Regions from separate parts of the Priestia sp. 53B2 genome, predicted to be linked through region 1. Evidence: riboswitches for the same ligand, from Rfam matches in the RefSeq annotation. Region 1 holds a riboswitch; the other holds the start of a gene.

Region 1 (12,382 bases):
ATCTTCAAATTCCTATCTACAATGAACGCAAACGCCGTGGTATTGTACGTACCATCGTATCTCGAGTAGGATTTGAAACGGATGAAGTGCAAATTGTCTTGATCACGGCTAAACAAGAAATTCCGAAAAAAGAGCTGCTGATTAAAGAAATTCAGCGCCGCCTACCGGAAGTGAAATCGCTCGTACAAAACGTAAACGGCCAAAAAACATCGCTTATTTTTGGAGACGAAACGTTTACACTCGCTGGAAAGTCGGTGATTCAAGAAACGTTAGGAGATATCTCGTTCGAACTTTCAGCGCGTGCATTTTTCCAGTTGAATCCTCTTCAAACAGTGAAGCTATATGATGAAGTAAAAAAAGCAGCTGCGCTAACAGGAAATGAAAAAATTGTAGATGCTTACTGCGGAGTAGGTACAATTGGCTTATGGCTTGCTAAAGATGCCAAAGAAATTCGCGGAATGGATACGATTGAAGAATCGATTGTAGACGCGAGAAAAAATGCCAAAGATCATGGATTTGAGCATGCCACATATGTGACGGGTCCAGCTGAAAAGTGGATGCCGAAGTGGGTAAAAGAAGGCTGGAAGCCAGAAGTTATCGTCGTTGACCCGCCGCGAACAGGCTGTGATGACAAGCTTCTAAAAACGATTTTACAAGTGAAGCCAAAGAAAGTGGTTTACGTTTCTTGTAATCCATCCACATTAGCCAAAGATGTGCAGCAGCTGTCGAAGGCTTATCATGTTGATTACATTCAGCCTGTGGATATGTTCCCTCATACAGCGCATGTGGAGAATGTGGTAAGTTTGACATTAAAGAAATGAATAGAAAAAGAGTAAAGGGCAGATTTGATTCTGCTCTTTTTTCTTTGAGCTGGACTCTTATTAATGGATAAAATTGTTAAAATTCAACATCTGTTCTTTTAGTATAAAATATCTTAGTATAGTCATATAAAATTTCCATAAAGTCTAGTCTTGGAAAGTGTTACATAGCTAAAGAGAAATTACATCAGAGGATTAATTCCCTTAAAACAAACTATAATGACGTGTTTTATACAAATAATAAACGCAAATTCTATTCCAAAACCCAAACCTTTAACCACATCGATAATACTATATTAATAAAATTAATAAAAAGTATGTACAAAGGGGCATAGGTCAAATGGACTCAATGTTTTTAAAAGGGCTTACGGGTGAAGTGGTAACGCCAAAAGATTCGGTTTATGAGGAAGCTCGTCAGGAATAGAATCGTGCTGTTAATAAATTTCCGCTTATGATTGTATACTGTGAAAAAAAGCAGGATGTTGTGAATGCGATCCGCTGGGCGCGCAAGCATTGTGTTGATATTCGTATTCGATCTGGCGGTCATCATTATGAAGGATATTCTACGGGTGACTGTGTATTAGTCATTGATATTAGTCGATTAAATGGGTTGAAATTGGATAAAAAACGGAACATTTTAAAGATGGAAGCGGGAGCAAAAAATACGGAAGTGTATGATTTCATCGCTTCGAACGGATATGTGTTTCCAGGAGGAACGTGTCCGACTGTTGGGGTATCTGGCTTTACGCTTGGTGGAGGCTGGGGACTTTCGAGCAGGCTTTACGGATTAGGCTGTGACAGCTTGATAGAGCTAGAGCTAGTCAATTATGAAGGAAAGCTCATCAAAGCAAACAAATCGTGTAACGCTGATCTTTTTTGGGCATGCCGCGGTGCCGGTGGCGGTAACTTTGGCATTGTAGTAAGCATGACGTTTCAGCTTCCAAAGCCAACGAACAGCTCTGTGACGCTCGTTCGGTTCTTTTATGTAGGTACTACAAAGGCGAAGCAGGCACAAGTGATGAATATATGGCAAAACTGGCTGCCCGAACTGGACAAACGTATGACGCTAATTGCAAGCTTTTATAATGCAGAAGGAGAAGGTTTAGGTATATTTGCGAACGGCTTCTTTTACGGCTCCCCAGAAGGAGCTCGGAAGATTTTGCAGACTTTTGCAGAAGTGGAAGGGTTTCAAGTCGAGCTGGAATCATTATCTTTTCTTGAAGCGGTAAAAAAAATAGAAGCAACCTATCCTCCGTCTGAAAAATTTAAGTCAACGGGAAGATTTGTGCACAGGAGCTATTCACGTGTTGAGCTTGAAAATCTTGCAGAGCTGATACAGCGTCCGGCAGAAGGGTCCGTTTATGCCGCGATTTCTTTTTATGCACTAGGAGGAGAAATTCGCCGTGTTGGTAAAAGAGAAACGGCTTTTTTCTACAGAAACGCCAAATATACTATGGGGTTTCAGTCTGTATGGACAGAAGATGTATTTGCAAGAGCAAACAGAGATTGGCTTCGCAAGCGATTTGAATATATTAAAAGTATTACGGTAGGTTCCTATGTGAATTTTCCTATCAGCAACCTTAGAAACTACGAGGGTGAGTATTTTGGAGACAACGAAGAGAGATTAGAAAGAGTGAACAAAAATTACGATCCGTTTAATGTGTTCAGGTTCCCGCAAGGACTCAGGTAGCGTAAGGAAAAGGATACTAAGTTGACGATTGAAATTGTTCGATTACATTCTTTCGAAGAAGGTAAATAAATGAAAGTAATCTTTCCTGTTGACAAAGCATCCAACTGGTATTAGAATAAACAACTATTCGACAGTCATTCTATTGATTGAAAAATTTAATACGTAGAAAGCTATGATTGCTATGGATCACACTATAGCAGGAGCAGCTTCTGGAGAGATCGCGATAGTTTCGCGACGCCGAAGGGTTCACAATCTCAGGCAAAAGGACAGAAGAGTACCGGATATTTATTTGGCATGTTACTAATTAGTAGCATGTACCTTAATATTTGTTATTCTTATGACCATGAGATTGGAGCGCATCCAATCTCTTTTTTTATTGGACTTTATTTGTAGTCCGCACGATCGCATCAAAGGTTTTATTGTTAGGAGGAGTTAGAGTTGGAACAACGAGAATTAAAGAGGGATTTATCCAATCGTCATGTTCAGCTAATCGCGATTGGGGGAACCATTGGTACGGGCTTGTTTTTAGGTTCTGGTAAAGCAATACAGCTTGCGGGTCCCTCTATCATCTTTGCTTATTTAATTGTTGGTATTGCGCTTTTCTTTGTGATGAGAGCGCTAGGAGAACTACTGCTGTCTAAAGCAGGTTATCAATCGTTAACTGATATTGCTGAAGAGTATCTTGGACCATGGGCGTCATTTGTAACGGGGTGGACCTACTGGTTTTGCTGGATTATGACAGCTATGGCTGATGTGATTGCAGTTGGCGTATATGTGAAATATTGGTTCAATATTCCTCAGTGGATTCCCGCACTTATTTGTGTAATCATTTTATTAGGGCTTAACTTATTAACCGTAAAATTATTTGGAGAATTAGAGTTTTGGTTTGCTTTAATAAAGGTTATTACGATTCTTGCATTAATTATTATTGGCGTTATTTTGCTGGTAATGGGATTTAAAACAGACGCGGGATCCGTTACTGTTCAAAACCTTTGGAATCACGGAGGACTGTTTCCAAATGGGGTTTCAGGTTTCTTACTTTCATTCCAAATGGTTATATTCGCATACGTGGGGGTTGAATTGGTAGGGGTATCGGCAGCAGAAACATCGAATCCCCAAAAAAATATTCCATCGGCCATTAATAAAATTCCGCTGCGAATCTTATTTTTCTATGTTGGAGCGCTTATCGTCCTCTTATTTATTAACCCGTGGATGGAATTAAATGCAGCAGAAAGCCCATTTGTTAAAACCTTTAGTTTAGTCGGAATTCCGCTTGCTGCTGGAATTATTAATTTTGTTGTATTAACTTCAGCCGCTTCTGCTTGTAATAGCGGAATGTTTTCAACAAGCCGTATCTTATATAATTTAAGTAAAAATGACCAAGGGCCATCTAAGTTTGCAAAACTGAACAAAAACCACGTACCAAGCAACGGATTGTTTGTATCTACGCTGGTCATCTCAGCGGGAGCTCTTTTAAGCAAACTTATACCAGACCAAGCTTTCGGCATCGTCACGACCATTAGCGCTATTTGTTTTATTTGGGTGTGGAGTGTCATTCTTATTTGCCATCTAAGGTATAAAAAGACGCGTCCGCAGCTGCATGCAGCATCAGCATTCAAAGCACCGTTAACACCATTTATAAACTATGTTGTGCTAGCTTTGTTTGCGGTGATTCTTGTTATTATGCTGTTTTCTGACGCGACGCGCCCAGCCTTATTGTTGACGCCCGTTTGGTTTATTCTCTTATTTATTTTTTACTGGACTAGAAGGAAAAAGAAAATAAATCTTTAAAAGCTAGAAAATCAGCAGGGAATAAACATGATTTTTTATAAAAGAATATAGTAAATTTCTGACCTCATCACTCCGTGATGAGGTCTTTTTAGTGGAGGATAAATAATTGATTTCTACTGCATGAATAAAATGCAGGAAGCAAAGTTTATAGAAGAAAACTAAAAATTTGTTCTAACAGAAAACACAGTGAGAAAGCTCATAGTTTTCTGATAGGGATGTAGAACAAATTGCTTTTCTTCTGTGTCTAAAGATGGAATTCTATCATTTATATGGAAAAGTTTTCATTTTGCAGTACAATGGAGGTAGACTTCATTAGATTAAGGTGAACAAACATGAAATGGTTTAAATCTCATACGTTTTGGAAAATCTTCACGATTAATGTGCTTCTTATTTGTACCGTACTGACGCTAATGTTTATTGTTTCAAGAGTGATGCTGCCTAATATTTCTCAAGATCAATATCGACAGGTAACTGATAAAACCGTCAAGAGAATGAAAGAGCAAATTAATGTCGTTATTAAAGATATTTGGAGCCTAGGCGACGAGGTACAGCAAGATCCTATTTTTTTATCGGATGATGAGCAAGAAATAGACAAAGAATTGCAGAAAATAGTTAATATTTCACCGTATATCGATAGCGGAACCATTTTTAATGTAAAAGGGTATGTTGAGCATTATTACCCGAATGATTTAAAAAATATGAAACATGTGAACTTAAGTAAAAGAAAATATTTTCAAGAAGCGCTGCGAACCAAAAAAATATATTTAAGCGATGTCGTTTCAGCAGATACAAAGCACTACATTGTGGTGATGGCGATTCCTATTTTGGATGGGCAGCAAAATGTAAAAAAAGTCATAAATTTAGCGCTGCGAATTGAAGAAAATAAAAGTTTTCAATCCATCTTTCAAACGTTTGATATAGGAGAGAACGGCTATACATTTATTGTAGACCGCAATGGTAGAATTATTTCTCACCCAGAGAAACAGAGAATCGGTGAAAATGCTAAGAAAAATGAAATCGTTCAGAAAACGATGAATCATAAATCAGGATATCAGCGCGTTGTGAACACCGAAGGTAAGTATTTCTTTGCGTCTTTCGAATATATTCCTGTTTTGGATTGGGGAATTGTCGCTGAATTACCCGTTGAAGAAATTTACAGGCCTTATGAAATGTTTGAAAAAACGCTTTGGATCGTTTCAGGCGTTACGATTTTACTGCTTTCTTTTTTTACTGCGTTATATGCAAGGCAAATTGTGAATCCTATTCATAAACTATATGAATTGGCGGGACAAGTAGCGCGCGGGAATTTTAATCAAAAAATTCCGGAACGAGAAATTGAGCGGGGCGAAATCGGTATTTTATCTAAACAGTTTAATGAAATGATTAGCTATATACGTCATTCTAAAGCAAATTTACAGCAAAAAGAAAATCAGCTGCAGGAACAAAAAATGTTTTTAAGACAAGTTATTGACATTAATCCAAGCTATATTTATGCTATCAATCAAAAAAGGGAATTCATTCTCGTTAATGAATCTTTTGCGATGCTCTTAGGTGAAAAATCTGATGACTTAATTGGACAATCAATTGATAAATATCAGTTCAACCTTCGATCAGATCTTTTATATAAAGGGGCGTTTTCAAACTGTACCCAAAAAGGGGTGATATTAGAAGAACAGTTTAAAGATTCGAAAGGAAACCGGCGCTGGGTCGAAACAGCAAAACTTCCTATTATGAATGAAAAACAGGAAGTGATTCAAATGCTGTGCGTATCCACGGATATTACGGAGCGTAAAAAGGCAGAAGAGAAGCTTAGAACTTCTGAGAAGCTTGCCGTGGTAGGAGAACTTGCAGCTGGAGTGGCTCATGAAATCAAAAATCCTTTAACTTCTTTAAAAGGTTTTGTTCACTTATTAAAAGAACAACATCCTAAAGATGCTTTGTATATAGATATCATGGAAACTGAATTAGAACGAATGAATGGAATCGTAGAAGAATTTTTGATGTTAGGAAAACCTCAGGTAATGAAGGTTGAATCTTTGAATATGCAAGCGCTTGTTCAAGAAGTGTGCTCACTTCTTGAACCTGAAGCAGTAGAAAAGGAAGTAGCTTTCATATTTGAAAGAGACGACCAGTTACCAAAGGTGTATGGAGATAAAAATCAGTTAAAACAAGTATTTATTAATATTATTAAAAATTCTATCGAAGCAATGCCTGAAGGAGGAGCTATTCATATTACGATTAAAGTAAAAGAAAACCACCTTTGGCTGCAGCTTGCTGATGAAGGACAGGGTATTCCTCCTGAACGGTTAGCGAAGATAGGCGAGCCTTTTTATAGTACAAAAGAAAAAGGTACAGGTTTAGGACTGATGGTCAGCTATCGGATTATTAAAGCTCACCACGCGCAGATGACGTTTTCTAGTCAGTTAGATAAAGGAACAAGTGTGGATATATTGTTTCCAATCATAAAAAAGTAGGGGAATTTCCCCTACCTTTTATTATTATACTTATAATATATCAAAAGCGTTGATGGTACTAAAATAAATGAAAGTGCTAAAGAAGATATCCACAGGTTAACAAGAAGCTAACTGCTGAATTATATAGGATATTCACAACTTTATCCACACTATTCACATTTTTTCAGAAAATTTACATAAAAATTACCCACTGTTATTTCAAGTTATGAAAGCGGTAATATGCATATTAAATAAAGTTATACACATTATCCACATAATTGTGGGTAAACTTTGTGGATATAGTAGAGTATTAAAAAAACGTAAATCATACGCTTGAAATCTTCGTGTTATTATTTTTACATAATATAAAAACGTCCTTCCGATACAAACTGTACAGAAAGGACGTTGGGATGATCAAGCGTTGGATAGAGATGTTTTGCCTCACTTATTTTTTCGTGTAGCCGCCTGCACGGTCTGCTTTTTTAAACTCGCGGCCGTAATAGATTTCTTGAGCGCTACTTAACGTATTTTTTGCGTTTTCTTTTCGTTTTTTTTCAGACATAAAAAAACCTCCAATTAACGTTTTTCGATCATGCTACTTATTTTTTCCAGAATCTCTCGTTTTTAATCATAAAAAAAGCTCTCCGTTACACGGAGAGACTCTTATGCTTCTTTAAGCTGGTGATCTTCTTGAACGTCTTGTTCGTGACGCAAGTAGTATAATGTATACAAGTCTTTTGGAATTTCGTATAAATCATATACGTCTTCATGTTGATTAATTTCATCGTATAAAGCTTTGTGTGTTTCATTCGCAAGTACTGCATAAGGCAGTTTTTCTGCAGCCTTAATAGACCTAATATTAATTTTGCGAATTCGCATAAAAATTCGCTCTATATTTAACTCAAAGAACAGTTCATTAAAGAACGCTTCTTTTGCAATTTGATTATATCCTTTTCCATGAAACGGTTTGCCAAGCCAAGTGCCTAAAAAACCAGCTTGGTCCTGTACATCAAATAAATTAATGGTGCCGATAGGGTTACCCCATTCGTCTAAAATCGTGCGAGAAATAATTTCTCCATGATCTTCTGCTTCCATCGTTTGTTTAGTCACAAATAAAAATTCTTCATAGGAATGGGCTTTATGACGAACAAAAGGGAAGACATCAGGATGTACCATGAGTTCGTATAGAGATTGACAGTCATTTAGGTCACGTTTTTTTAACATAACTTTTCCCTCCTGATCGAGGGTATATACAGACTCCAATCAAGTCCCCACCCTCGAAATTTTTTAATAATTAAAAAAATTTCGGGGTGGGAATCGAACCCACTAGAACCAGTTACCTGGTGGCGCACCATTTGCCTTCCCATTACAAGTCAACAAACATAAAAAGTCAACGTGTGATGTTTATGCTTTTGTGAAATTCACATGCTTCTAAACGTATCATACTAAAAAAAATTAAAAAAGAAAATAGGTAAAATGTTAATTTTTTTTAAATAATATTTTACCATCTATCATGGTGAAAAGGGGCTTTGCTAAGTAGTGAAAGGGATGATGGCTCCATAGCACTAAATCAGCGTCTTTTCCAGCTTCGATACTGCCGATTCGTTGATCAATACGGAGATTCCGAGCAGCAGCAATCGTGATGCCTTCTAATGCTTTTTGTTCTTCGAGTCCTTCACGTACGGCAATGGATGCACAAATATTTAAGTACTGAATGGGCGTATAAGGGTGGTCTGTTGTAATGGAAACTTCTACTCCTTCGTTGCAGAGAGCTTGATAGGTTTTCCACGTTTTATTTTTCAATTCAACCTTTGAGCGGCGTGTTAAAGTTGGTCCCACGCTTACTTTTAAGTTTCTTCCACCTAGCTCTTTAGCAATTAAGTGACCTTCTGTACAGTGTTCAATACGAACGTCTAAATTAAATTCATCTGCTAAGCGCAGAGCTGATAGAATATCATCGGCTCGGTGAGCATGAATTCGAACGGGAATCTCTCTATTCAGTGCTTGAATGAGCGGTTTGATTCGCAAATCATCTTTATTGTCACTGCTTTTTGCATGATAAAAGGCTTCTCTCAGCATCCCCATAATACCCATTCGTGTAATGGATTCTTTATTGCCATGGCTGTGGATTCGTTTTGGATTTTCTCCTAGCGCAATCTTAAGTCCAGCTGTCTCTTGAATCAACATTTGAGAAATACTTGTTCCGGCTGTTTTAATAACGGACGTTGTACCTCCGATCACATTTGCACTTCCAGGCATAATGTGTACAGACGTAATACCCGCTTCAATGGCATCTTTAAACCCAGGATCTAAAGGATGTACGCTGTCAAAAGCTCGTATATGGGGAGTCATAGGCTCGATTGTTTCGTTAGCATCATTTCCGGCCCAGCCGGTTCCTTCATCATATAGTCCTAGATGTGTATGAACATCAATAAATCCAGGGAATAAGTAGCGCTGTTTGCAGTCAATGACTTCTACTTGAAGAGGAGGCTGCAAGTTTGGCCCAATTAAAACAATTTTTCCATCTTGAATGAGCACATCACTATTATAAATAGGTTTTGACGTAATAGGATAGAGCGTTGCATTTTTCAAGAGAATGGTTTTCATAAAGGATGCTCCTATCTATCGGCAGCTTAGTTACCTGTTTTAGGTAAATATCAGAAAATAACTAGAGTAAATCTCGCAATGCATCTTCTAATACAGTATATGTAAAAATGTAATTCTGTTGAATCAATTTTTCAGGTAAAACACGCTGTCCTTTCAAAATAATCATACTCATTTCTCCCATCAGCAGCTGAAGGCCAAAGCTAGGTACGGGCATCCAGTGAGGGCGATTTAACACTTTGCCAATCGTCTTTCCAAACTCTTTCATTTGAACGGGGTTTGGGGCAGTTACATTAACAGGTCCTTCTATTTGTTCGGTATGAATACAATAATCAATAATTTTGACGACGTCTTGAAGATGCACCCAAGACATCCACTGCTCTCCCGAACCAACTGTTCCTCCTGCAAATAATTTATAAGGAAGGGCAGTAGAAGGGAGTGCCCCGCCATCTTTGCCTAATATAACGCCGAACCTTGTTAAAACAGTACGAATATTGAGTTCCATCGCTTTTAGCGCTTCCTTTTCCCATTTTTTTACCGTTTCAGCTAAAAAATCTGTGCCGATGGATGGAGAAGCTTCTGTGAACGTTTCTGTAGTTGATGTCCCGTAATAACCAACTGCGCTTGCATTTACATAAAGGGACGGTTTTTCGGGTAAGGCAGCCATAATACGAAGGATTTCTTGAGTAGAAGAAAGGCGACTTTCCACAATGGCTTTTTTGCGCTCGTCCGTCCAGCGGCCGCTGTTAAGTGAAACGCCAGCTAAATTGATAAAAACGTCTGCTCCTTCTACATGCTCTTCAGGTTGGCTGTTTTCTTGCATCCACTCTACATATTTAAGTTTCGGATCTCTTGCAGCTTTATCTGCATTGCGTGTTAAAATATATACATAATGTTTTTGTGTTAAAAAATGTTTTGTTAAAGCTTTACCTACGAATCCAGTTCCTCCAGCAATAACAATTTTCATACGAATTTCCTCCTTTATTGAGATAAATAAAAATGTGTATGATACGTTTGGCGGTTCTTCAGCCATCAATTTAACAAGAAATATGAGGTGAAGGTGTATGCCTGTTGTCACAAAGATCACAACGCAAAAGAATAGCGGTGAACGTTATAATGTGTATTTAGATTACGGTAAAGGTGAAGAGTTTGGCTTTGGTGTTGACGAAAATGTCCTCATCAAATATGACTTAAAAAAAGGTCGTGAGCTTGATGAATTTGAATTAACGGAAATTCAGTACGCAGATGATGAGAAAAAAGCTTATAATTTAGCGATCACTTACTTATCTTATCGAATGCGCTCTGAAAAAGAGGTACATGATTATTTAAAGAAAAAAGAAATTAACTCTACTATTATTCAACAAGTTATTCAGAAATTAGTCAGCCACCGTTATTTAAATGATGAAGAGTTTGCAAAAGCATTTGTGTTAACTCAGATGAACACAACATCAAAAGGACCAAATGTGATTCAAAGAGAATTAAAAGAAAAGGGGATTTCTGATTCCATTATTACCCTTAGTTTATGTGAATACCCTGAAGAACAGCAAATTCAAACTGCTGTGAAATTAATTGAAAAGTTAAAAGGGAAATATAAAAAATTATCTCAAGTAATGATGAAACAAAAAATGGAACAAGCATTGGCAGTGAAGGGCTATTCATTTTCTGTTATTCAAGAAGCATTTCAGCGCACGAATACAGAAAAAGAAAGCGATGAGGCATGGGAAGCTCTGCAATACCAAGGAATGAAAGCTCATCGTCGTTTTTCAAAGTATGAAGGCTGGGAATATCAGCAAAAAATGAAGCAGGCTCTTTATAGAAAAGGATTCTCTATTGACCAAATTCAATCATTTCTAGATTCCATTGAAGAGGAATAAAGGCGGGACAAAAGTATGTTAGTTGAAGGGAAATCCGAACGATGAATCGAGATTCTTGATGGAGAATCCAACTCGTTCGGATTTTTTCAGTGTGATGGTAAACGTAAACTTCATGTATTTAGTTGCTTCTAGCGGTTGATTGGAGTGCAAGACGAAGACTCCTGCGGAAAGCGAAGTATTGCACGGAAATCAACTGCCGTGTCATAAGCAATTTCTATAAGATCATTTATACAATTTGTTTATCTTTAGGTTAGATTGATACAGTTATGTTTTACTCTCTTTTTAAAACAAAATATCTTCTGAGCCATTCTGCTGTTTATAAATAATCTCAGCAATTTCTGAAGCGGAGCGCAATCGGCTTTTATCTTTAATGTGGTTGTTGTGATCCCAAAAAGGGGTATTCATGCCTCCCATGTAAGCTGCAATCACATGAAGGCTGGTATTTTGGTATTCTACTTTTAAACTTTCTGTAAATCCCCTTACGCCAAATTTACTTGCCACATAGACGCTTTCATTGGCTTTCCCTCGAAGTCCTGCAGTTGAAATGATATTCATAACTTTAGGTTCAGGTCTCGTTAAGAGATGAGGCATAAGCGCTTGCGTTAAAAAAATAGTTCCTTTTACATTTGTATCCATGACTTCATCGATGGCTTGTTTTGTATAATCCGTCAAAGGTCCAAAATGTCCGATGCCAGCATTGTTGATAAGGATATCTACTGAATGCTGCATCAGCATTTTCTCTACAGATTTTCCTACTTCTTCATACTTTGTAATATCTACAGACATCGTATATACGTTGTTTCCTAGCTCATGCTGCGCTTCATTTAATTTCTGTTGATTGCGTCCAGCTAGAATGACGTTATAGTCTTTTGCGTAAAGTTTTGCAAGTTCTTTTCCAAGACCCGTCGCACCGCCCGTGATTAGTACTGTTTTCATTCCCAAAACTCCCTTTTCATAGTCTCCCTTTAGTTATACCTTTTGTTATAATAAAATGAAAGCAAACAAGGGGGAAAACAGCATGTCTGAAAAACGTTACAGCGATATGACGACGTATGAACTTCAACAAGAAATTGGGTCTCTTCAAGAAAAAGCACGAAAAGCTGAACAGCTTGGCATGGTCAATGAGTATGCAGTATTAGAAAGAAAAGTAAC
Region 2 (12,382 bases), on a different contig from region 1:
TCTCCTCCAAACTACCCACTCTACATTTGTAGTCAACTCAGCAACAAGTTATGATAAAAAGAAAAAAAGCAGTGACGCTATTGGCCGCTGCTTTTTTCTTATAATTTTTGCTCTTCTTCATTTCGTTTTTGTACATTGCGAAGATCTTGAATACGGTTATGATTTTCTTCAAAGTATTGAACCAAATCTCCAATTCGATCAATGGAATTCCAGCTTAAATGATGTTCAATTCCTTCTACGTCATCATAAATATTTTTCTCATCTACGCCAATGATGCGCAGCAGCTGCTCTAAAAGCTCGTGGCGATAAACAAGACGTTTTCCAATCTTCTGCCCCTTAGCTGTTAAAACAAGGCCTCGATATTTTTCATAAATTAAGTACTCATCTTTGTCTAGCTTTTGAACCATCTTCGTTACAGATGAGGGGTGAACCGCCAATGCATCAGCAATATCAGACACTCGAGCGTATCCTTTATCTTCAATTAGCATATATATTTGTTCAATATAATCTTCCATACTCGGTGTAGGCATGAAATCTCCCCCAATTAATATTATGTATTGCTAATAATAAGTCATAAATGTCTGTTTCTTATAGTGATATCGTGTTAATGTTTGATAATCTATGTGAAAAAAACGTGTAAATAAAGCGATGTCATAAGATAAAACTGGATAAAAGACATTCAATTAAAATCATACTACAATGCTTATTCAAATACAAGAACCGTTCGATCCCGCTTCTTATTTATGCCCCATTTTTATACATAATAAAAGCTGACTCGTTTGAGTCAGCTTTTACTAATCAATCATGATCAAAAATTAAAGGCCGCATTTCAGCTGTGCACCACAGTTTGTACATGTGTTGCATCCGCCCATTTCTTCTACCGTTCCTTGACGGCAAACCGGACAAGTATTGCCTACTTCAGAACCGATTGTTACATCAGTTGAACGAATTTCATTAATTATATCAACTAACACAACGTGCGATTTCGTTTCTTCTTTTGGCGCTTCAATTTCTTCATCAAACGTATTTTCTTCTGCTTTTAGCGTTAAGACTTGTGCATCACGGCTGCCGTCTACGTACACCGTACCGCCTTTTGCTCCGCCTTTATACAGACGCTCGTACACTTTTTGAACTTGCTCTACTGTGTAACCACGAGGAGCGTTTACTGTTTTACTAATTGAACTGTCAATCCAGCGCTGAATCACACATTGCACGTCCGCGTGAGCTTTTGGTGCAAGTTCCATAGCTGAAATGAACCATTCAGGAAGGTTATTTGGATCTGCTTCTGGATGCTGATCTAAATACTCTTGAACAATATCAGCTTTTACTTCAATAAATTTACCTAAACGGCCGCTTCGGAAGTATGAGAATGAGAAATAAGGTTCAAGACCCGTTGATACCCCAACCATTGTTCCAGTACTGCCTGTTGGCGCTACTGTTAATAAATGAGAGTTTCGGATACCGTTCTCTTTAATGTTTTCACGAATATCTTCAGGCATTTTTTTCATGAAGCCTGTATTTGTGAATGCTTCACGTAAAGAAGCCGTTTCAGCATCTGTTTCGCCCACTAAGAACGGGAAGCTTCCTTTTTCTTTTCCAAGCTCTACAGACGCGCGGTAAGCCGTCGTTGCAATTGTTTCAAACACTTTATCTACTAACTCATTGCCTTTGTCAGAGCCGTACTCTGTTTCACAATAAATAAGAAGATCGTGAAGACCCATTACACCAAGGCCAACACGGCGTTCGCCAAGCGCTTGCTTTTGGTTTTCTTCTAAGAAATAAGGAGTTGCATCAATAACGTTATCTTGCATTCTAACGCCTGTTTCAACCGTTTGACGTAACTTTTCAAAGTTAACAGTTTTCGTTTCTTTATCTGCCATTTGCGCTAGGTTAACAGCAGCTAAGTTGCAGACAGAGAATGGTGCAAGTGGTTGTTCACCACATGGATTTGTTGCAACAACGTGCTGACCATATGCTTGAGCATTTGTCATATCATTAGCATTGTCAAAGAAGAAAATGCCTGGTTCAGCTGAGTACGTTGCACAGATGTTAATTAAGTTCCATAGCTCTTTCGCACGGATAGTACGGTACGTACGAACTTTGTTTCCTTGTTTTGCCCACTCGCGCACATCGCCTACTTCGTGCCAGTTTTCATTGTAGTTAGCCATTTCTTCTTTTGAATAGCTTTCTACATCTGGGAATCGAAGTTCATATTCACCGTCGTTTTCAACAGCATCCATGAAATCTTTTGTTAAGCATACAGAAATGTTTGCTCCTGTTAAAAACTCTGAGTTATGAACGCTGTACGTTCCGCCGGTTTGCAGCTTTTCTTCTGCATCTTTAATGATTTTTTCGTTGAATCCACCAAGACCAGGAATTTGTTTATAGTTAATGATTCCTTGGTACATCGCTTCTTCAGACTCTGTTAGCGGCGTGAACTTCAATTTATCTTGCGCATGTTTTTTAATCATTTCGTCATTTGTGTTTTCAATTAAGAAACGTAAAATGCGAGGGTTTTGCATTTTAGAAATAATAAACTCTACAATGTCAGGATGCCAGTCGGCAAGCATGATCATTTGGGCCCCCAATTTGTTACTCTTCGTTAAGAAGGGTACGGTCATTTCTGCCGTACTCTTACACTTTCATGTAAGATCAGACTATATCATCAAAGAAGAAAATCCCTTTGTCTCGTGCCCCATAGCCACGTTGCCGTTTGCTATGGTTTACTCCTTCCTTTGCTTCCATCATAACACCTACTTTATTCACTAAAGTTTTATTACATTAGAACTTTTAGGAAGTTTCAATAGTCGTTGAACCTTTATCTTCGTTTCCAAAGACACTTGGCTGCTGATTGCCCAATCTTTCCTCTTTTCTAACCATCACGCTCATCGTTGCCGATCACGTTGTGGTGAAGAAAGCTCTAAGGGTGTTCCAGCAATTCACGAGATTACGTCGCCGGTTTGTTAACGACGCGACCCACCTTGCTCAACAAGATGCGTCAGTTTAGCAATATCATCTAACCATGAAACCGAACCAGATGATTTGCCGTTTACACCGCGAGCCAGCGTGTTGCGCGGGCGAAGAGTTGAACCATTCGTTCCAACACCGCCTCCACGGCTCATGATTTCCATTACTTGTTTGCGGTGTTCTGAAATACCTTCACGTGAATCTTTTACATAAGGCATTACGTAACAGTTGAAGTACGTTACGTCTGTATCAGCACCTGCACCGTAAAGAACGCGGCCAGCTGGTACAAAGTTTAGCTGAACAAGCTCTTGATAGAACTTTTCAAACCACTCTTTACGCTTTTCTTCTGTTTTTTCCACAGAAGCTAAGCCTGTTGCATTACGTTTTGCAATTTGCTCGTAGAAGACCTCTAGAGGCTTTTCAATGACATCCAGCGAACGAGTAATTAACCCGTTTTCTGCTTCTTCAGGCGATAAAGCACCTCTAAACTCATCTTCTACCTTGACAACAGCGGTCTTTTGCTCAAAATTAATGCTTTCCACATAGCCAAGTCCTCGTGCTGGAAATTTTGGATCTTCTTTTACAGTTAGAACAACAAAATCTCCTTCTGATAACGTCAATTTTTCCGTATCTTTAAAAGCATAGCGGTCTAACATTACCAATCTTGAAACACCTTTATGAGTCAACTTCATATCCGGTGTAATCGGATGTACTTGCGGAAAGCGTTCAATATCTGAATTGAGCTTTTCAACATTCATATTCACTTTTTGATTTAACAAAACAGTCATTCTCACAACTCCTTACCTATCGAACATCTATAAATTTATTAACTCTTTTTCCTTTTAAAGGAAAAAGAGTTTTTCAATCAACTATCAATAACTTACCACAGGGCTTGGACGAATTCAATATATAGTATTTGACACTTATTCAAACATCTACATATAGAAGAGTGTCAAGTGAAATATTTTTTTTTTCATAAAAAAAGTGTTTGACTTTTCTTCCCTATGTATTCTATTAGCCAAGAATTATTTCTAAAAATTCCAATAAAAAGTGCAACTTATAAGAAGTTGCACTTTTATCTATTTCCCATCGGCATCCGTTTAGCGCTTAAAGTTCCATTCATCCGATCCATACTTTGTGCGCGCTAGTTCTTCTACGTATGCTTCCTCTTCTTCAGACAGTGTATATGGTTCTAAATCGATATCAAGAGCCGAAGCAAATCCTTTATAAAACGCTTCTTTTGCTTCTTCAATAGAGATTTTGCGGCCAGCAATTGCATTGATGGCTACCGCTTTAGAACGAAATGCGCGCTGCATTCTTTCTTTCACGCGATCATTTGGATAATTAAACACGCTGAATAATTTATCTTCATCAATCTCTAACAGAATAGAGCCATGCTGTAGAATAACTCCTTTTTGTCTAGTTTGGGCACTTCCAGCAATTTTGCGGCCCTCTACAACTAGTTCATACCAAGAAGGAGCGTCAAAGCACACGGACGAACGAGGGTTTTTTAAGCTATTTTTTTCTTCTTCTGAACGAGGAATAGCAAAATAAGCCTCGAGCCCTAACGAACGAAATCCTTCCAGTAAACCTTCAGAGATTACGCGATATGCTTCTGTAACTGTCTTGGGCATGTTAGGATACTCTTCAGATACAATTACGCTGTAAGTAAGCTCTTCATCGTGAAGCACGCCCCTGCCGCCCGTTGGACGTCTTACAAAGCCTAGCCCTAATTCTTTTACTTTATCAAAGTTAATTTCTTTTTCAGCTTTTTGAAAATAACCGATTGACAGCGTTGGAGGGTTCCATCCGTAAAAACGAATCGTAGGTGGAATTTCTCCTTTACTATGCCATTCTAATAACGCTTCATCTAACGCCATATTGTAATAAGGCGAACGGTTGTTGGAATCAATAAATCTCCACTTTGCTTTCATCTACCTCATCCTCAGCTATATGTAATATAAAAAATAAATCCGTTTTTTAGTCTACCAAAAGATTGAGCTAAGGAAAAGCAAAGAGCAACATAAAACTGTGAATTCAAATGTGGTAGTTTTTTCATTTCCGGGAAGAAATCCGCTAGATTCAAGGCAAAATCGCTTTACTTCTAATTTCATTCACTTATATAATAAGAGTATGGATTTTGTCGAAGAAAGGAAGAATCAGCATGTCAGCAATTACAGCAGTACTCATTTTACTTGGAGTAATCATCATATACTCTGTCGTTATGTTCTTTTACCAACGTCGCATTATGAAAACGTTAACTGAGGAAGAATTCCGCAGCGGCTACCGCAAGGCACAGCTAGTTGATATTCGTGAACCGAATGAATTTGAAAACGGACATATTTTAGGCGCACGAAATATTCCTCTTTCACAGTTCCGTATGCGCATTAAAGAATTTCGTCCCGATCAGCCTGTCTACATCTATTGTCAAAGCGGAATGCGCACAGGACGTGCAGCACAAATGCTTCGTCGCCACGGTGTTCAAGAAATCTATGATTTAAAAGGCGGCTTCAAAATGTGGAACGGTAAAGTAAAAAAGAAAAAATAAGGGTATGTATATAGAAAAACCTCGCCTTTGGGCGAGGTTTTTTGTTAGACGTTTTGAACAGCCTGTTCTTTCTGATAGCGAAGAACTGGCTTTCTCGCTGCCAGCGTTTCATCAAGGCGCTTCACAACCGTTGTATGCGGAGCTTCCTGTACGACTTCAGGCGTTTCTTCTGCTTCTTTTGCAATTTGAATCATCGCATCGATAAACGCATCTAGCGTTTCTTTCGACTCCGTTTCCGTTGGTTCGATCATCATGCACTCTTCTACGATAAGCGGGAAGTAGATAGTCGGCGGATGATAGCCAAAATCAAGCAGTCGTTTCGCAATATCCAATGTGCGCACGCCAAGCTTTTTCTGACGTTTTCCTGATAAAACAAATTCGTGCTTACAGTGACGGTCAAACGGAAGCTCATAGTGTTCTGCTAAACGACGCATCATATAGTTGGCATTTAGCACAGCGTTTTCCGTCACGGCTTTTAAGCCGTCTGGACCCATTGAACGAATATACGTATAAGCGCGAACGTTGATACCGAAGTTGCCGTAAAACGGCTTTACGCGTCCAATTGACTGAGGACGGTTATAGTCAAAATGATAGCTTTGTTCTGTTTTCACAAGCACTGGTTTAGGCAAATACGGAATTAAATCTGCTTTTACCCCTACCGGACCAGAACCAGGACCGCCTCCTCCATGAGGCCCTGTAAACGTTTTATGAAGGTTTAAATGCACAACGTCAAACCCCATATCTCCAGGGCGAGCTTTACTTAATACTGCGTTTAAATTTGCACCATCATAATAAAGCTTTCCACCTGCTGCGTGAACAATTTCAGCCATTTCTAAAATATCTTCTTCAAATAACCCTAGCGTATTTGGGTTTGTTAACATTAAAGCGGCTGTATCTTCTCCTACTACGCGGCGTAAATCCTCTAAGTCCACTAAACCATGTTCGTTTGATTTTACCGTTACCGTTTCAAATCCCGCAACTGTTGCCGAAGCCGGGTTCGTTCCGTGAGCTGAGTCTGGAACAATGACTTTTGTTCGCTGCGTCTCACCATTTGCTTCATGATAGGCACGAATCATCATAAGCCCGGTCCACTCGCCGTGAGCACCTGCTGCTGGCTGAAGTGTTACTTCATCCATTCCTGTAATTTCTGTTAAATGCTCTTGTAAATCATATAAAAGTTCGAGAGCACCTTGAACCGTTTGCTCATCTTGAAGCGGATGAATATGCGCAAATCCAGCAATGCGTGCTGCTTGTTCATTCACTTTTGGATTATATTTCATCGTACATGAACCAAGCGGATAAAACCCTGAGTCCACTCCGTGATTTCGTTTTGAAAGCGCGGTGTAATGACGCATAATATCGAGTTCTGATACTTCAGGAAGCTCAGGAGCTTTGGTACGCACATACGCTTTTCCAAGCAGTTCTTCAGCATTTACTTGCGGCACATCTAACTCTGGCAATGAATAGCCGATTCGCCCTTCTTTACTGCTTTCAAAAATAAGTGATTGATTTTGATTAAGCATGAAGATCCCCCAATTCATTTACAAGTTGGTCAATTTCCTCTTTTGTACGGAGCTCTGTAAAAGCAAGCAGCATGTGATTTTCAAGCGCTTGGTTATCACGGCTAAGATCATAACCGCCAATTATTTTTGATGCTAATAAATGATTGTTTGCTTCTGTTACAGAAACAGGAAGCCTCACGACTAATTCGTTAAAAAACGGTCCTTCAAATGCTACATTTACCCCTTTTGCCTTTAACACTTCATATGCATAATGCGTTTTTGATAAGTTTTGCAGCGCCATTTCTTTTACACCTTGCTTGCCTAAAGCTGTCATTGCAACTGATGCCGCTAAAGCATTTAACGCTTGATTTGAACAAATGTTAGACGTCGCTTTATCGCGGCGTATATGCTGTTCACGCGCTTGAAGGGTTAAAACAAACCCTCGCTTACCGTTTTCATCTACCGTTTGCCCTACTAATCGCCCTGGAATTTTTCGCATAAGCTTAGACGTAGTTGCAAAGTATCCGCAGTGCGGGCCTCCAAATTGACTCGGAATACCAAATGGCTGTGCATCTCCGATGACAATATCAGCTCCGAATTCTCCAGGAGGCGTAAGTAAACCTAACGATAAAGGATTACTTGAAACCACAAACATGCATTTTTCTTGATGAGTAATTTCTTCAATTTCTTTTAACGGCTCGATTTGTCCGTAGAAATTGGGGTATTGGACAATAACAGCTGCCACGTCACTTCCCATCTCTTTTTCTAATGCAATCATATCTGTTACTCCGTCTGCTGCAGGGATTTCTACCACTTCAATGTATTGACCCTTCGCATACGTTTTTAAAACATCTTTTGACTCAGGGTGAACAGCCGCAGAGACAAGTACTTTTTTCTTTTTTGTTTGACCCGCACTGAGCATAGCAGCTTCTGCTAAAGCAGTTCCTCCGTCATACATAGAAGAATTAGCCACGTCCATCCCCGTTAACTCACAAATCATCGTTTGAAATTCAAAGATGGCCTGAAGTTCTCCTTGAGAAATTTCTGGTTGATACGGAGTATAAGCCGTATAAAATTCCGAACGAGAAATAACATGATCAACAATAACCGGCATGTAATGATCGTAAACTCCTGCTCCTAAAAAAGAAGCATAGTCTTTTAAATGAGCATTTTTAGCAGCCATACTATTTAATTCTTTTAACAGCTGAGGCTCTGAAGCCGCTTTTTTAATATTGTATTCTCCTTGAAAACGAACGCGCTGCGGAATATCTGAAAATAAATCATCAACAGATGAAACACCAATTGCTGCTAACATTTGCTGCTGATCTTGTTCTGTCATTGGTAAATAGCGATGTAACATGTTAAATTCCTCCCCAAAGCTTACTTTGAACGTTTATAAAAAGGTGTTGAAACCACTTTTGCTTTTAAGCGTTTTTTTCGAACCTGCACTTCCACTTCTTGACCAAGCTCTGAATACTCTGCAGATAATAGCGCTAAACCGATGTTTTTCTTTAGTGTAGGTGACTGTGTCCCTGTTGTCACAAACCCAATTTGCTCTTCACCTGCAAATACTTCGTAACCGTGTCGTGGTATACCTTTATCAATCATTTCAATTCCCACTAACTTACGGGATGCTCCGCTTTCACGCTGTTCTTTTAGCACTTCTTTTCCAATAAAGCTGTCTTTGTTCGTTTTCACTGCAAATCCAATTCGAGCTTCAATGGGCGTAATATCTTTTGAAAGCTCTTGGCCATATAAAGCCAAAGTAGCTTCAAAACGAAGCGTATCGCGAGCTCCTAATCCGCAAGGCAACACACCTTCATCACTGCCTGCTTCTAAAATAGCCGTCCACAAGTGAGAGGCATCAGCTGAAGAACAATAAATTTCAAAGCCATCTTCTCCGGTGTACCCAGTACGTGAAACGAGAGCTTTTACATTGGCTACTTCTACATCATCAGCAAATGTAAATGGCTTTAATAAAGATAAATTTTCGTTCGTTAAAGTTTGTAAAACTTTTTCTGCTAAAGGACCTTGTAAAGCTAGCTGCGCAGTTTCATCAGATTGATTAACGAGCGTTACATCTCCTTGTTTGTGAGACACCAGCCACTCATAGTCTTTTTGAATATTAGCAGCGTTTACGACTAGCAAATACTCTTGATCTGCTTTTTTATAAATCAGCAAATCATCTACCGTGCCTCCGTCTTCGTAACACATAGCCGTATACTGCGCTTTTCCATCTACAAGGGTAGAAACGTCATTTGTCATCGTGTGCTGAAGAAAAGCTAAGCTATCAGCTCCTGTTACAAGAATTTCTCCCATATGAGAGACATCAAAAAGGCCTGCCCTTGTACGTACAGCTTCATGCTCTTCTTTAATAGAAGAAAATTGAACGGGAAGAGCCCATCCGCCAAAATCAATTGTTTTGGCACCATATTTTTGATAGGTATCATAAAGCGGCGTTTTGTGTAATTCTGTTGTCATATTCATGTCCTCCTCTTTTTCACGTGAAACTTTTCATAACGGGGAGTTTTCAAATAGTGTGGGGATCACTATGTATCCAAACAAAAAAGGACAGAAAACCCCCTACTGTATTTAGTAGGAAGTCTCTGTCCTTTTCACCTGAAAGTTTACCTATAAATAAATAGGTTTGCCTCGTGGGTGGTCTATAAACGCATAGACACTCTCCAGAGCTGCGTCAAACAAGAGTCTTTTTGCCTGAGAGATTCACAATTTTATTGCTTGCTCCTTCGGCGCTACATTCAAGTAGTCTCTCCCCGTGTCGTCATTCGCTTCTATAAAGTTGGTAAAGTTGGGCATACTACTGAAAGATGTATCTATCTTTATTCACACAATCATTTGTAAAGTGCTAATCTATTTTCTTTTTCAAATTTTCTAAATATATTTTTATCCTACCTGATTCTTATCATTTGTTCAATAAAAATTTTTTACAAAGGAGCATTTTTATCATGAAAGTGAAATTAAACATCGATGAAACATGGGAAGCGGCCTTCTCAACTAAATTGGAGCAAGACGGCCCTTGGTCTGCGTGGGATTTGTATAAACTTGCCTATGAAATAGAAGACCAAACGCTTATTTCAGAATTTGAAGGACTGCAAAGCCCAAAACATCTAGCCGATTTAACGCCGCTTCCTCATCAGCTCGAAGTAGCCAAACAAGTAGTTGAAACAATGAATGGGAAAGCCATTTTAGCAGATGAAGTAGGACTGGGGAAAACGATTGAAGCAGGGTTAATTTTGAAGGAATATATGATTCGCGGACTTGTTAAAAAAGTTCTCATTTTAGTTCCAGCTTCGCTTGTTTCGCAGTGGGCTATGGAATTGAATCAAAAATTTTATATTCCCGCAGTCCCTCAAAGAAAATCATATGTGTGGGATCAGTGTGACATCGTTGTGTCTTCAATTGATACAGCAAAACGTTCTCCTCATCGAGAAATTGTGCTAGAACAAGACTACGACCTCATCATCATTGATGAAGCTCATAAACTTAAAAACAACAAAACAAAAAACTATGAATTTGTGCAAAGTCTAAAAAAGAAATTTTGTCTGTTGCTAACCGCAACACCGATTCAAAATCGAATTGAAGAAATTTTTAACTTAGTCTCTCTTTTAAAGCCTGGCCATCTCGGCAATAAAGACTATTTCGAAAAATTATTTTCCGCTAAAAAACGCTCTTTGCAAAACGATGAACACTTAAAAGAGCTTGTTAACAAAGTTATGATTCGAAATCGCCGCCACGATACGGGTATCGAATGGACGAAGCGAATTGTTCAAACCATTCCTGTTGAATTCTCGCCAAAAGAACGGGAGCTATACGATGCAATTACGTCTTTTAAAGGAAACGGACTGCACCCTTCAAGCGCTTTTTCAATTTTAACCCTGCAGCGAGAGGCCTGCAGCAGCCGTGAAGCGGTGTATATGACATTAAAAAACATGCTGGAACGTCAGGAAGATCCAAACAGCGCATTAACAGAACATATGATTACTCCGTTAATGGAACTACTTCAGCAAGTGCCGCAAAATGCAAAAGCAGAAAAAGTGCTGGAGCTCGTTCAGAAAATTGATGATAAAGTCATTATTTTTACTGAGTACAGAGCAACTCAACTGTATTTACAGTGGTATTTAAAACAGCATGGAATTACCTCTGTACCTTTTAGAGGCGGATTTAAGCGAGGTAAAAAAGACTGGATGAAGCAGCTTTTTGAAAGCCACGCGCAAGTATTTATTGCCACTGAAGCAGGCGGAGAAGGAATCAATCTTCAGTTTTGTCATCATATCATTAACTATGATCTACCGTGGAATCCAATGCGTCTAGAACAGCGAATTGGAAGGGTCCATCGTTTAGGTCAAAAACATGATGTTCACATTTACAATTTAGCCATTCAACATACGGTCGAAGAACATATTTTAAAATTGTTATACGAAAAAATAAACCTTTTTGAACGAGTTGTTGGAGAGCTAGATGATATTTTAACAAAGCTTGATTTGAAAAATATCGAAGAGCATATTCAGGATATTTTATTTCATTCACGGAGTGAAGGAGAAATAAAAATCAAAATGGAGAACTTGACGTCTATTATTCAATACGAAGACAGCGAGGAGGATCAGCATGCAGCAAACTGATATTCATCAATTTTTAAAGCGTTATTTTCTAGCTAATAATTGTTCTATTGTCACAGAAACATCTTCTTACCTGACGGTTCAATTAACGATTGAACTCGATAAAGAATTGATGAATCGTCCATTTTATTGGCACTATATTGAAAAGACGGGAGGAGAAGCAACTCCTGCTTCGCTCACTTTCATTACAGACCCAGCATTTGAAGACGATTCCGTTCAAGGAGAACGAATTCATTTCGGTTCACCTAGGCTGCACCAAATTTTCGCTTCTACTCAAAAACTAGGCGGGTTTATTCACTTGTATGAACAAGTTGCATCGGCTCAGCCAACAAATCAGCCTTTACACCCTTGGCTTGCATTAAATATTAAAGTCTCATACAAATGCGATCGTAAAAAAGATGAGCTCTTGTCGCTTGGCATTAATTTAATCAATGGACAGATTATTGAATCATTTCATGAATTAATCATTAATCAAAATTTGTCATCTAAAATCTCAGACTATTGCTTTACTCTCTCACCTTTTATTAAACCTAAAAGTGCCATCGCACGACTCACATCATATGTGACTGACTATGTTAAAGCTCAGCCAACTGAATGGGCTGAAAAAGCGCAGGAGAGATGGTATGAAGACTTAGCGCTTCTTGATCATTTTTACGAAACAGCAGAAGAGCTGCCAGAAATATATATGACCGAAAAAACAGCGCTTCAAGAACTGTACGAGCCGACTA

What was found. A riboswitch is a leader RNA that binds a small molecule or an ion and turns the genes downstream of it on or off. The one in region 1 is predicted to bind glycine.
Region 2: it holds a riboswitch for glycine, as region 1 does, so the genes downstream of both, gcvT (glycine cleavage system aminomethyltransferase GcvT) here and ACN6NE_RS12870 (amino acid permease) in region 1, are expected to answer to the same signal.

Annotation. Positions count from the first base shown of each region.
Region 1 is NZ_JBLZXA010000015.1:128,692-141,073, forward strand. Features, by position in the region: gene rlmD (23S rRNA (uracil(1939)-C(5))-methyltransferase RlmD) at 1-821, shown strand, start outside; partial or broken gene ACN6NE_RS12865 (FAD-binding oxidoreductase) at 1,159-2,508, shown strand; glycine riboswitch at 2,708-2,788, shown strand; gene ACN6NE_RS12870 (amino acid permease) at 2,947-4,299, shown strand; gene ACN6NE_RS12875 (PAS domain-containing sensor histidine kinase) at 4,632-6,773, shown strand; gene ACN6NE_RS12880 (YfhE family protein) at 7,198-7,314, opposite strand; gene ACN6NE_RS12885 (GNAT family N-acetyltransferase) at 7,416-7,976, opposite strand; gene ACN6NE_RS12890 (amidohydrolase) at 8,232-9,359, opposite strand; gene ACN6NE_RS12895 (TIGR01777 family oxidoreductase) at 9,421-10,323, opposite strand; gene recX (recombination regulator RecX) at 10,421-11,230, shown strand; gene ACN6NE_RS12905 (SDR family NAD(P)-dependent oxidoreductase) at 11,513-12,166, opposite strand; gene ACN6NE_RS12910 (YfhH family protein) at 12,249-12,382, shown strand, end outside.
Region 2 is NZ_JBLZXA010000008.1:703,453-715,834, forward strand. Features, by position in the region: gene mntR (transcriptional regulator MntR) at 99-530, opposite strand; partial or broken gene ACN6NE_RS06990 (vitamin B12-dependent ribonucleotide reductase) at 816-2,594, opposite strand; partial or broken gene ACN6NE_RS06995 (ribonucleotide reductase N-terminal alpha domain-containing protein) at 2,967-3,755, opposite strand; gene ACN6NE_RS07000 (lipoate--protein ligase family protein) at 4,068-4,901, opposite strand; gene ACN6NE_RS07005 (rhodanese-like domain-containing protein) at 5,132-5,515, shown strand; gene gcvPB (aminomethyl-transferring glycine dehydrogenase subunit GcvPB) at 5,560-7,038, opposite strand; gene gcvPA (aminomethyl-transferring glycine dehydrogenase subunit GcvPA) at 7,031-8,377, opposite strand; gene gcvT (glycine cleavage system aminomethyltransferase GcvT) at 8,398-9,498, opposite strand; glycine riboswitch at 9,711-9,803, opposite strand; gene ACN6NE_RS07025 (DEAD/DEAH box helicase) at 9,984-11,657, shown strand; gene ACN6NE_RS07030 (YqhG family protein) at 11,644-12,382, shown strand, end outside.